Regions from separate parts of the Klebsiella oxytoca genome, predicted to be linked through region 2. Evidence: predicted binding sites of a transcription regulator. Region 2 holds the regulator's gene; the other holds the start of a gene.
The links. Region 2 encodes Fur, which represses iron uptake genes when iron is present. Its sites were predicted from a motif close to ATAATAATGAGAACNACTATCAA; they were not measured.
Positions count from the first base shown of each region.

Region 1 (5,520 bases), 1.6 Mb from region 2:
TCATGCTAACGGCCCGCGGCAGCGAGCTGGATCGCGTTCTCGGCCTCGAGCTGGGCGCGGATGATTATTTGCCTAAGCCGTTCAACGATCGTGAACTGGTGGCGCGTATACGCGCTATTCTGCGACGTTCACACTGGAGCGAGCAGCAGCAAACGACCGAGGCTGGTTCACCGACGCTGGAAGTAGATGCGCTAAGCCTTAATCCGGGCCGCCAGGAAGCCAGTTTCGATGGCCAGACGCTGGAACTTACCGGCACCGAGTTCACCCTGCTCTATCTCCTGGCGCAGCATCTTGGTCAGGTGGTATCGCGTGAGCATCTTAGCCAGGAAGTCTTAGGTAAACGCCTGACGCCATTCGATCGCGCAATCGATATGCACATCTCCAACCTGCGGCGTAAGCTGCCGGAGCGCAAAGATGGCCACCCGTGGTTTAAAACCCTGCGTGGACGCGGCTATCTGATGGTATCGGCTTCATGATTGGAAGTTTAACCGCACGCATCTTCGCTATTTTCTGGCTCACGCTGGCACTGGTGTTGATGCTGGTTCTGATGCTGCCCAAGCTGGACTCGCGCCAGATGACCGAGCTGCTGGAGAGCGAGCAACGTCAGGGCATCATGATTGAACAACACGTCGAGGCCGAGCTGGCGAACGATCCGCCGAACGACCTGATGTGGTGGCGTCGTCTGTTTCGCGCCATCGATAAGTGGGCTCCGCCGGGCCAGCGTTTGCTGCTGGTCACCAGCGAAGGTCGCGTTATCGGTGCCGAACGCAACGAAATGCAGATTATCCGCAACTTTATCGGCCAGGCGGATAACGCCGACCATCCGCAGAAAAAGCGCTATGGTCGTCTGGAAATGGTCGGCCCCTTTTCCGTCAGGGATGGGGAAGATAACTATCAACTCTATCTGATTCGCCCTGCCAGTACGTCACAATCGGACTTTATCAATCTGCTCTTCGACCGTCCGTTATTGCTGCTGATCGTCACGATGTTGGTCAGCGCCCCGCTGCTGCTCTGGCTGGCGTGGAGCCTGGCAAAACCGGCGCGTAAACTGAAAAATGCCGCTGATGAAGTCGCCCAGGGCAACCTGCGCCAGCATCCTGAACTGGAATCCGGTCCTCAGGAGTTTTTAGCCGCCGGGACCAGTTTTAACCAGATGGTGACCGCGCTGGAACGCATGATGTCCAGCCAGCATCGTCTGTTGTCCGATATCTCTCACGAGCTGCGCACGCCGCTTACCCGCCTGCAGTTAGGCACCGCGTTGCTGCGCCGCCGCAGCGGGGAAAGCAAAGAGCTGGAGCGAATTGAGATGGAAGCGCACCGGCTGGATAGCATGATTAACGATCTGCTGGTGATGTCGCGCAATCAGGCAAAAACCGCGCTGGTCAGCGAAACGGTGAAAGCCAACCAGCTGTGGGGCGAGGTACTGGATAACGCCGCCTTTGAAGCCGAGCAGGTGGGTAAATCGTTCACCGTGGAGTATCCGCCAGGACCCTGGCCGCTATACGGCAACCCCAATGCGCTGGAAAGCGCGCTGGAGAATATTGTGCGTAACGCACTGCGCTACTCGCATACAAAAATTGCCGTTAGCTTCTCGGTGGATAAAGACGGAATCACGGTTAACGTTGACGATGACGGTCCAGGCGTGAGTCCGGAGGATCGCGAGCAGATTTTCCGTCCGTTCTACCGTACCGATGAAGCGCGCGACCGCGAGTCTGGTGGTACCGGCCTGGGGCTGGCGATTGTCGAAGCAGCGGTTCAACAGCATGGCGGTTGGGTTAAAGCCGACGACAGCCCGCTGGGCGGTTTACGCTTAACCATCTGGCTACCGCTGTACAAGCGTACCTGATCCCCCCGGCCCGCGCTTTGCCGGGCCGGGCTACGGGTTCACAGCCGCCTGCAGTCGGGCAGCCCGGATAAGTCGCTACGCGACGCCATCCGGGGAATCTCCCGGCTCGCGCTGTGCTCAGCCGGGCTACGGGTCTACCGCCGCCTGCAATCGGGTAGCCCGGATAAGTCGCTACGCGACGCCATCCGGGAAATCTCCCGACTCGCGCTGCGCTCAGCCGGGCTACGGGGCTACCGCCACTTGCAATCGGGTAGCCTGGATAAGGCGCTACGCGACGCCATCCGGGGAATCATTTGCCCCACAATCTCCGCGAATTATCTTCGATTTTCCCGCTAAGGCGCCGTTTCTGCATGGTACGGCTCCAGCTCACCGACAGCCCCGCGGCCGACAGCAGGCGGTGATACTGCTCATCATCAAACGGCATCAGCCACGCAATCGCCCCGGCCTCGTGGACGCTTACATCGCTCAGGCGGGAGAGCAGCTCCAGCGGCGCATCGCCGGACACCTGTCCGCCCGCCACCACCCGATACAGCCAGCCGGTTTTACCGCTATTCTGCATAAGCTGCGCCATATCGCTGACGGCAAAGTGATAGTTGAGCTTGAAGCACGGCGAACGGGGTTGCGTCACCTGAATCAGCGCCTCTCCCCAGCGGTAGATATCGCCGATATAGACGTTTTTTTCCGTCAGCCCTTCGGTTGAGAGATTCTCGCCAAACGCCGGGGCGCAGAAAAGATCCGCCTGTTGAGGAAGTTCAAGAGCCCAATGGGCGTAGTGTTCACGGGGATAGTGACACAAGGCGCGATCCGGGCCGCCGTGAATTTTCTTCTCGGCCTGCTCATCACCCTCCAGCCCCAATTCGCCGAGGGTTAACTCACCATCAACCTGAATTTTACCGATAGCGCTTGGACGACTGCCGTCGTAATCCCTTACCTTGCCCACAAAGACGTTCACCGGATAGTGCATCGTTGCTCCTTTGCCAGGATATAAAAAAAGCGAGTCATCAGACTCGCTTCTCGCTCAGCACAATGCAACCTTATTTTTTGGCGGCAAAACGCGCTGCAGCTTCGTCCCAGTTCACCACGTCCCAGAACGCTTTAATGTAGTCCGGGCGACGGTTCTGGAATTTCAGGTAGTAGGCGTGTTCCCACACGTCCAGGCCCAGGATCGGGAAGCCGGAAGCGCCGGAGATAGCTTCGCCCATCAGCGGGGAGTCCTGGTTAGCGGTAGAAACGACAGCCAGCTTGTCGCCTTTCAGCACCAGCCACGCCCAGCCGGAGCCGAAACGGGTGGCAGCCGCTTTTTCAAATTCCGCTTTGAAGTTGTCAACGGAACCGAAATCGCGCTCGATAGCCGCTTTCAGGTCGCCCTGCAGAGTGGTACCGGTTTTCAGGCCTTTCCAGAACAGGCTGTGGTTAGCGTGACCGCCCGCGTTGTTACGCAGTACGGTTTTTTTGTCTGCCGGCAGCTGATCCAGTTTAGCGATCAGTTCTTCTGCGGACAGGTTTGCGAATTCGGGCAGGCTTTCCAGCGCAGCGTTAGCGTTATTAACGTAGGTCTGGTGGTGTTTAGTGTGATGGATTTCCATCGTCTGCTTGTCAAAATGCGGTTCCAGGGCGTCATAAGCGTACGGCAGGGCAGGCAGTGTATAACTCATAATCATCTCCATTATTGTCGAGCGGCGGAAAGTGTTAATGCCGCGTAAGCAGTTGGTTCATTATAGTTAATTAAATGATATTGAAAACGCTTATCAATGCCGTATTTTTAATAAGGTTATAACATGGGGTTATAGATGTGATTTTGTGATACAGAACAACTAATTAAGTTTTTGGTTGCCAGGATTGAGCTTCTGGTGGCAACAGCTTAAAGGCGGAAAAACTGACCGATTTTTACACTCATCGGGTCGGAAGAAGATTTATCCGATAAAAAATAGATGAGGATAAAATCAATGAATCACGCGATTACGATGGGTATTTTTTGGCATTTGATAGGTGCGGCCAGTGCAGCCTGTTTCTATGCCCCGTTCAAGAAAGTTAAACATTGGTCCTGGGAAACGATGTGGTCTATTGGCGGGATCGTCTCCTGGCTGATTCTCCCCTGGGCCATCAGCGCCATGCTGCTGCCCGACTTCTGGTCCTATTACGGCTCTTTTGACGCCTCCACGCTTCTGCCCGTCTTCCTGTTCGGCGCCATGTGGGGTATCGGTAATATTAACTATGGCCTGACGATGCGCTATCTCGGTATGTCGATGGGGATCGGCATCGCCATTGGTATTACGCTGATTGTCGGTACCCTGATGACGCCCATTCTCAACGGTCAGTTTGATGTATTGATTAACACTAAAGGCGGCCGGATGACGCTGCTCGGCGTGCTGGTTGCGGTGATTGGCGTCGGTATTGTCACCCGCGCAGGCCAGCTGAAAGAGCGCAAAATGGGCATCAAAGCTGAAGACTTCAACCTGAAAAAAGGGCTGCTTCTGGCGGTGATGTGCGGCATCTTCTCAGCCGGTATGTCGTTCGCCATGAACGCGGCCAAGCCGATGCATGAAGCCGCCGCCGCGCTCGGCGTCGACCCGCTTTACACCGCGCTGCCAAGCTATGTGGTGATCATGGGCGGCGGCGCGCTGGTTAACCTCGGCTTCTGCTTTATCCGTCTGGCAAAAGTGAAAGATCTGTCGATAAAAGCCGACTTCTCGCTGGCAAAACCGCTCATCATCAGCAATATCCTGCTCTCCGCCCTCGGCGGCCTGATGTGGTATCTCCAGTTCTTCTTCTACGCCTGGGGACACGCCAGTATTCCAGCGCAGTACGACTACATGAGCTGGATGCTGCATATGAGCTTCTATGTGCTGTGCGGCGGCCTGGTGGGGCTGATCCTCAAAGAGTGGAACAACGCCGGTCGTCGTCCGGTTGGCGTGCTGAGCCTTGGCTGCGTGGTGATTATCATAGCCGCCAATATTGTCGGCCTGGGAATGGCGAATTAGCGCGATCAGGCGGCGGTGCGACTGCGCTGCCGCCACTGCCCCGGCGTCATACCTATCTCGCGGTTAAACACCACCGAAAAGTAGTTGCTGTCTTCAAACCCGCACTGCATCGCCACCTCGCCAATCAGCCGTTCGGTATGCTGCAGCAGATACTGCGCGTGGCAGATGCGCAGCTGGCGCAGGTAGTGGTTGATGGTCATGCCCGTCTGCTGACGAAACTGCTGGCGCAGCGCGCGTTCGCTGCACCCTTCGCGCTCGCAAAAACGGTCGAGAAAGAAGGGGCGATTGAGGCTACCCGCCAGCTCGGTGAGCAGCTTATCAAGCAGCGCTTCGCTTTGGGTTGCCGCCAGATTATCGGTGGCGTAACGATAGCGCTGAAGAATAAGCACCAGCTGAGCAAACAGCAGTTCGGCCATGCTATTGGCCTGCGCATCGCTGCGGCTACTCTCGTGCTCCAGCTGGGTAATCACCTGTCTGACCTGCGCCATTCCGCTGCTGCCAATGCGCCAGTGTGGAGCCCACGGCGTACCGAACAGGCCAGGAATATGCGCCGACCAGTCAAAGTTGAGCCGCAGCCGGTCCGGGCAATAAATGACATTTTGCAGGACGAGATCGTTCACCGAAGCGTAGGAGTGTTTATCTTCCGCGCGGATATAAAACAGGTCGCCGCGGGTAATACGCCACGGACGATCG
Region 1 covers NZ_CP046115.1:110,498-116,017, reverse strand. Annotated here, with positions in the region: gene cpxR (envelope stress response regulator transcription factor CpxR) at 1-476, shown strand, start outside; gene cpxA (envelope stress sensor histidine kinase CpxA) at 473-1,846, shown strand; gene yiiM (6-hydroxyaminopurine reductase) at 2,136-2,810, opposite strand; gene sodA (superoxide dismutase [Mn]) at 2,881-3,501, opposite strand; gene rhaT (L-rhamnose/proton symporter RhaT) at 3,793-4,827, shown strand; gene rhaR (HTH-type transcriptional activator RhaR) at 4,833-5,520, opposite strand, start outside.
Region 1: the regulator Fur is predicted to act here: its motif matches at 3,576-3,598, upstream of sodA (superoxide dismutase [Mn]).

Region 2 (5,520 bases):
CTTTATCTTTCAGAGGATTCGCGGGCTTCACTTCAACGACAGGCGTTGGCGCAGGGGCCGGAGCGGCTTTCGCTACCGGTGCGGCGGTCTGGGAAACGGCGGAAAACTTCAACATGCGCCGTAAAATGTCGGATGCGCTCTCGCCAATATGCTTGGTGTGGCTGGCAATATAGCTATAGAGTTCATCATCAACTTCAATTGTTTTCATCTTAATCCAGTGCGATATCTTTTTCTGAATACAAGTTGTCGGGATTATAGGTACAAATCCCAACCGCGGATAGCGTCAAACCAGGATGGCGGTAAAACTCGGATATCTTCCGGGTCTTGCAGCCGGGTGGCAGAATGTCCAACATAATACCCTAACCCGACGGAGCGAAAAAAAGAACTTTGCCATGAAATTAAATAGCCGAGCGCAATCTGCACAAAATCCGCACAATAATCCCCCTATCGTCCTGGTCCACGGCCTTTTTGGCAGTCTGGATAATCTGGGGATCCTCGCCCGCGATCTGGTCCTTGACCATGATATTTTGCAGGTCGACATGCGAAACCACGGCCTCTCACCGCGCGCGCCGGAGATGACCTATGCCGCGATGGCCCAGGATCTGCTTGATACTCTCAATGAATCACAAATTGAGAGGGCGACCTTTATTGGTCACTCCATGGGAGGTAAGGCCGTGATGGCGCTCAGTGCTCTGGCGCCGGAGCGTATCGCCGGCCTGGTCGCCATTGATATCGCCCCGGTGGATTATCATGTTCGTCGCCATGATGAAATCTTCGCCGCCATCAACGCCGTCACCGACGCGGGTGCCGCCACGCGTCAGCAGGCCGCGGCAGTGATGCGCGAACACCTCAATGAAGAGGGCGTCATTCAGTTTTTGTTGAAATCTTTCGTGGACGGCCAGTGGCGTTTTAACGTGCCGGTGCTGTGGGAACAGTACGCTAATATCGTCGGCTGGCAAACCGTCCCGGCCTGGCCGCATCCGGCGCAGTTTATCCCCGGCGGCAACTCCCCTTACGTCACCGATGAATATCGTGACGCCCTGTTGGCTCAATTTCCCCAGGCGCGCGCGCACGTTATCGCCGGAGCCGGACACTGGGTGCATGCCGAGAAACCGGAAGCCGTTATCCGCGCTATTCGACGTTATTTAGCCACCATCGGCGGGTAACTGCTTAAAATATGCCCGACCGCGCGGCTTAATGCCCGCGGTCGTTGGCGCAGCTCGTCGCCTGATGTATTATGGCGCGCTATCTGCGTCGGCTACTCCCGACAGCTTGTTTCCCCCGAAGTCACTCTGAATCATGGCAAAAGAACAAACGGACCGTACGACATTAGATTTGTTCGCAACTGAGCGTCGGCCGGGCAGACCGAAAACCAATCCGCTTTCGCGCGATGAACAGCTGCGCATCAACAAACGCAACCAGCTTAAACGCGACAAAGTCCGCGGCCTCAAGCGCGTTGAGCTAAAGCTGAATGCCGATGCGGTGGATGCGCTTAACGAGCTGGCGGAAGCCCGTAATATGAACCGCAGCGATCTCATTGAAGAGATGCTGATGAACCAGCTGGCAGCCCTGCGCGACCAGGATAAAGCCTAAAACCCTCAAAAAGTCAGCTTTCATGTAGCAGAGTGTGCAGTTGGGCGTGATTGCTGTTTCCGCGCCTTTCTCTGTTCTGCTATCATTGCCCCTATCTGCGGGCATTACGCCCACTACCACATCATTAAGTTTCAAGAGGTTATTTTACTCATGGCAATCATCGGCATCTTTTTTGGCAGCGACACCGGCAACACCGAAAATATTGCAAAAATGATTCAAAAGCAGCTTGGTAAAGATGTTGCTGATGTTCACGACATTGCCAAAAGCAGCAAAGAGGATCTGGAAGGTCACGATATCCTGCTGCTCGGCATTCCGACCTGGTACTATGGTGAAGCCCAGTGCGATTGGGACGATTTTTTCCCGACCCTGGAAGAGATCGACTTCAATGGCAAACTGGTTGCCCTTTTTGGCTGCGGCGATCAGGAAGACTATGCTGAATACTTCTGTGATGCTCTGGGTACCATTCGCGACATCATCGAACCGCGCGGCGCGACTATCGTTGGCCACTGGCCGACCGCCGGCTACCATTTTGAAGCCTCTAAAGGTCTGGCGGATGACCACCACTTTGTTGGCCTGGCCATCGATGAAGATCGTCAGCCGGAACTGACCAACGAACGCGTGGAAAAATGGGTAAAACAGATTTCTGAAGAGCTGCATCTTGAAGAAATCAAGAATGCCTGAGTCTGAACGGCATAATCATCAGATTTTGCCTAATCTATAGATAAAAGCAATCGAAGTTATAGCTACAAGTTTTTAACTTTTAGTCACATATCTGTACAATGTCCTCTGATTTAACGAGGTCGCGTGAAGCACTTTGTAGCGAGTGCCTCGTTTTTGACAGCATACAAGGCCCGATGCTTGCAGTTTTCATTTCACCATGGCAGTTCTATAATGAGACGCATTACATCGGGTGATTCTCTGTATTACTTCCGCAGATGGAAGTAGATCGTTTAGCAACAGGACAGATTCCGCATGACTGACAACAATACCGCATTAAAGAAGGCTGGCCTGAAAGTGACTCTTCCAAGATTAAAAATCCTGGAAGTCCTTCAGGAACCGGATAACCATCATGTCAGTGCGGAAGACTTATACAAACGCCTGATCGATATGGGCGAAGAGATTGGCCTGGCGACCGTCTATCGCGTACTCAACCAGTTCGACGACGCCGGTATCGTCACCCGTCATAATTTCGAAGGCGGTAAATCCGTTTTTGAACTGACGCAGCAGCATCATCACGATCACCTTATCTGCCTCGACTGCGGCAAAGTGATCGAATTTAGCGATGACTCAATTGAAGCGCGCCAGCGTGAAATTGCCTCCAGGCACGGTATTCGCCTGACTAACCACAGCCTGTACCTTTACGGTCACTGTGCAGAAGGCGACTGCCGCGAAGATGAACATGCTCACGATGCGGCAGAGAAATAATCACCGCAGCGTATAACGTTAAAAGCCAACCTTCAGGTTGGCTTTTTTTTGCTCTGAATATGATCCCCCTCTTCCTCTCGCGCCTCAATACATTTACTGTCAGTGGATCCAGCCTTGTACGGAGAGTCGACATGGAGCTTCGCCAGCTACGCTATTTTGTCCGCATTATCGAAACCGGCAGCATGGGCCGCGCCGCCCTAGATCTGAATATCGGTGTCTCCGCGCTTAGCCAACAAATGGCGCGTCTGGAGAACGAACTTGCTATTCGCCTGCTGCAACGAACATCGCGCGGCGTGATGCCGACCAGCGCTGGCCTTGCCTTTTACTCTCAGGCGCAGCTGGCTCTGCGTCATGCTGATGATGCGGTTCTCGCCGCGCGCGAAGCGCGCCTTTCCGGCCACGTCAGCGTCGGTATGGCCCCAAGCACCGCCTCTGTTCTGGGGGTGCCTTTTATTAACGCGATGCGCGAAAGCTATGCCGATGTCCGCCTGCATTTAGTCGAAAGCCTCTCCGGCAACCTTGAGCGAATGATCAATACCCGTCAGCTTGATTTAGCCATCGTGTTCCAGAAGGAGAAGCTTATGCGCTGGAGCGCCAGACCCATTCTCGAAGAGCGTCTGTTCCTGATAGGTACCCACGAAGTGCTGGCTCCCCTTCCCGACGCGAGCATCTCGCCAGGCCAGCTGGCCGCTATCCCGTTGATTATGCCAAGCCAGGGGCATGGTCTGCGCGGCAGGCTCGAGTCTATCTGCCAGGAACACTCCCTTAACATTGATGTGGTAGCTGAAATCGACGGTCTGGCGCTGCTGATGCGCGCCGTCCGCGACGGACTCGGCGCTACTCTGCAGCCTGGGGCAGCCATTTCTCATCTCGACAACGAGGCGCTGAGAGTGATCGGTGTCGACAATCCGATACTCAGTCGGCCTAATTTTCTCGTCAGTCTCTCTGATGATGAACTGACGCCAGCAGGCCTTGCGGCGCGAGTGATACTGACAAAAGTCATGCGTCAGCTCGTTGAATCAGGCCGCTGGCCGGGCGCCAGTCTTTACGCTCACTAAACCCCCCTTTAGCAATACGCCATAGCGGCTTGCCGGCCTGAGCACCTACATTTCCATTACAAATTTAACAATAAAGCAAACCGTAATGGAGCCAAAAATGGTGGATGTACTGGTGATTGGCGGCGGCAATGCCGCATTATGCGCCGCCTTAACCGCCCGGGAAGCTGGCGCGTCCGTGCTGCTGCTGGAGGCCGCACCGCGGGAATGGCGAGGCGGAAACTCTCAGCACACGCGAAATCTTCGCTGTATGCATGATGCTCCGCAGGATGTTTTAGTCGACAGCTATCCGGAAGAAGAATACTGGCAGGATCTGCTGCGCGTTACCGATGGCAACACCAACGAAACGCTGGCGCGGCTGGTGATCCGCACCTCATCTGAATGCCGCGACTGGATGCGCCAGCATGGCGTTAACTTCCAGCCGCCGCTGTCCGGCGCCCTGCACGTGGCCCGCACTAACGCCTTTTTTATGGGCGGCGGTAAAGCGCTGATAAACGCCTATTACCGCAGCGCAGAACAGTTGGGCGTGCAGATCCGTTACAACACGCCGGTGCAGGCGCTTGAATTACACAACGGCGAATTCGTCGCCGCGCTGGCGGGTGAAGAGAGGATCGCGGCGAAAACCTGCGTCCTCGCCGCGGGCGGGTTTGAATCTAACCGCGAGTGGCTGCGCGAAGCCTGGGGACAGAACGAGCGTGGCGAATGGCCAGCCGATAACTTTCTCATCCGCGGAACCCGCTTCAACCAGGGCGTCCTGCTCAAATTTATGATCGAGGCAGGGGCTGACATCATCGGCGATCCGTCACAGTCACACTGCGTCGCGATTGACGCCCGGGCGCCGCTCTATGATGGCGGCATCTGCACGCGCGTGGACTGCGTGTCGTTGGGTGTGGTTGTCAACCGCGATGCCGAGCGCTTTTATGATGAGGGCGAGGATTTCTGGCCTAAACGCTATGCCATCTGGGGACGGCTGGTCGCCCACCAGCCCGGCCAAATCGGTTACTCGATCATCGACAGCAAAGCGATCGGTCATTTTATGCCGCCCGTTTTTCCCGGAGCCCAGGCCAATACTATCGCCGAACTGGCTCGCCAGCTGGGGCTGGACGCGGAACGACTGTCGCAAACCATCGCCCGCTATAACGCCGCCTGTACGCCCGGCCAGTTCGATCATACCCGCCTTGATAACTGCGCGACATCAGACCTGACGCCGCCGAAAACCCACTGGGCGCGGCCCATCGATACGCCGCCCTACTACGGTTATGCGTTACGTCCAGGGATCACTTTCACCTATCTCGGACTCTATGTTAATGAACGCTCCGCCGTCCATTTTGCAGGCAAGCCCAGCCGTAACCTGTTCGTGGCCGGTGAAATGATGGCCGGCAACGTACTGGGCAAAGGCTATACCGCCGGGGTGGGCATGTCGATTGGTACTACATTCGGTTGCATT
Region 2 covers NZ_CP046115.1:1,690,389-1,695,908, reverse strand. Annotated here, with positions in the region: gene seqA (replication initiation negative regulator SeqA) at 1-208, opposite strand, end outside; gene ybfF (esterase) at 393-1,166, shown strand; gene ybfE (LexA regulated protein) at 1,300-1,593, shown strand; gene fldA (flavodoxin FldA) at 1,744-2,274, shown strand; gene fur (ferric iron uptake transcriptional regulator) at 2,566-3,018, shown strand; gene tcuR (tricarballylate utilization LysR family transcriptional regulator TcuR) at 3,150-4,076, shown strand; gene tcuA (FAD-dependent tricarballylate dehydrogenase TcuA) at 4,174-5,520, shown strand, end outside.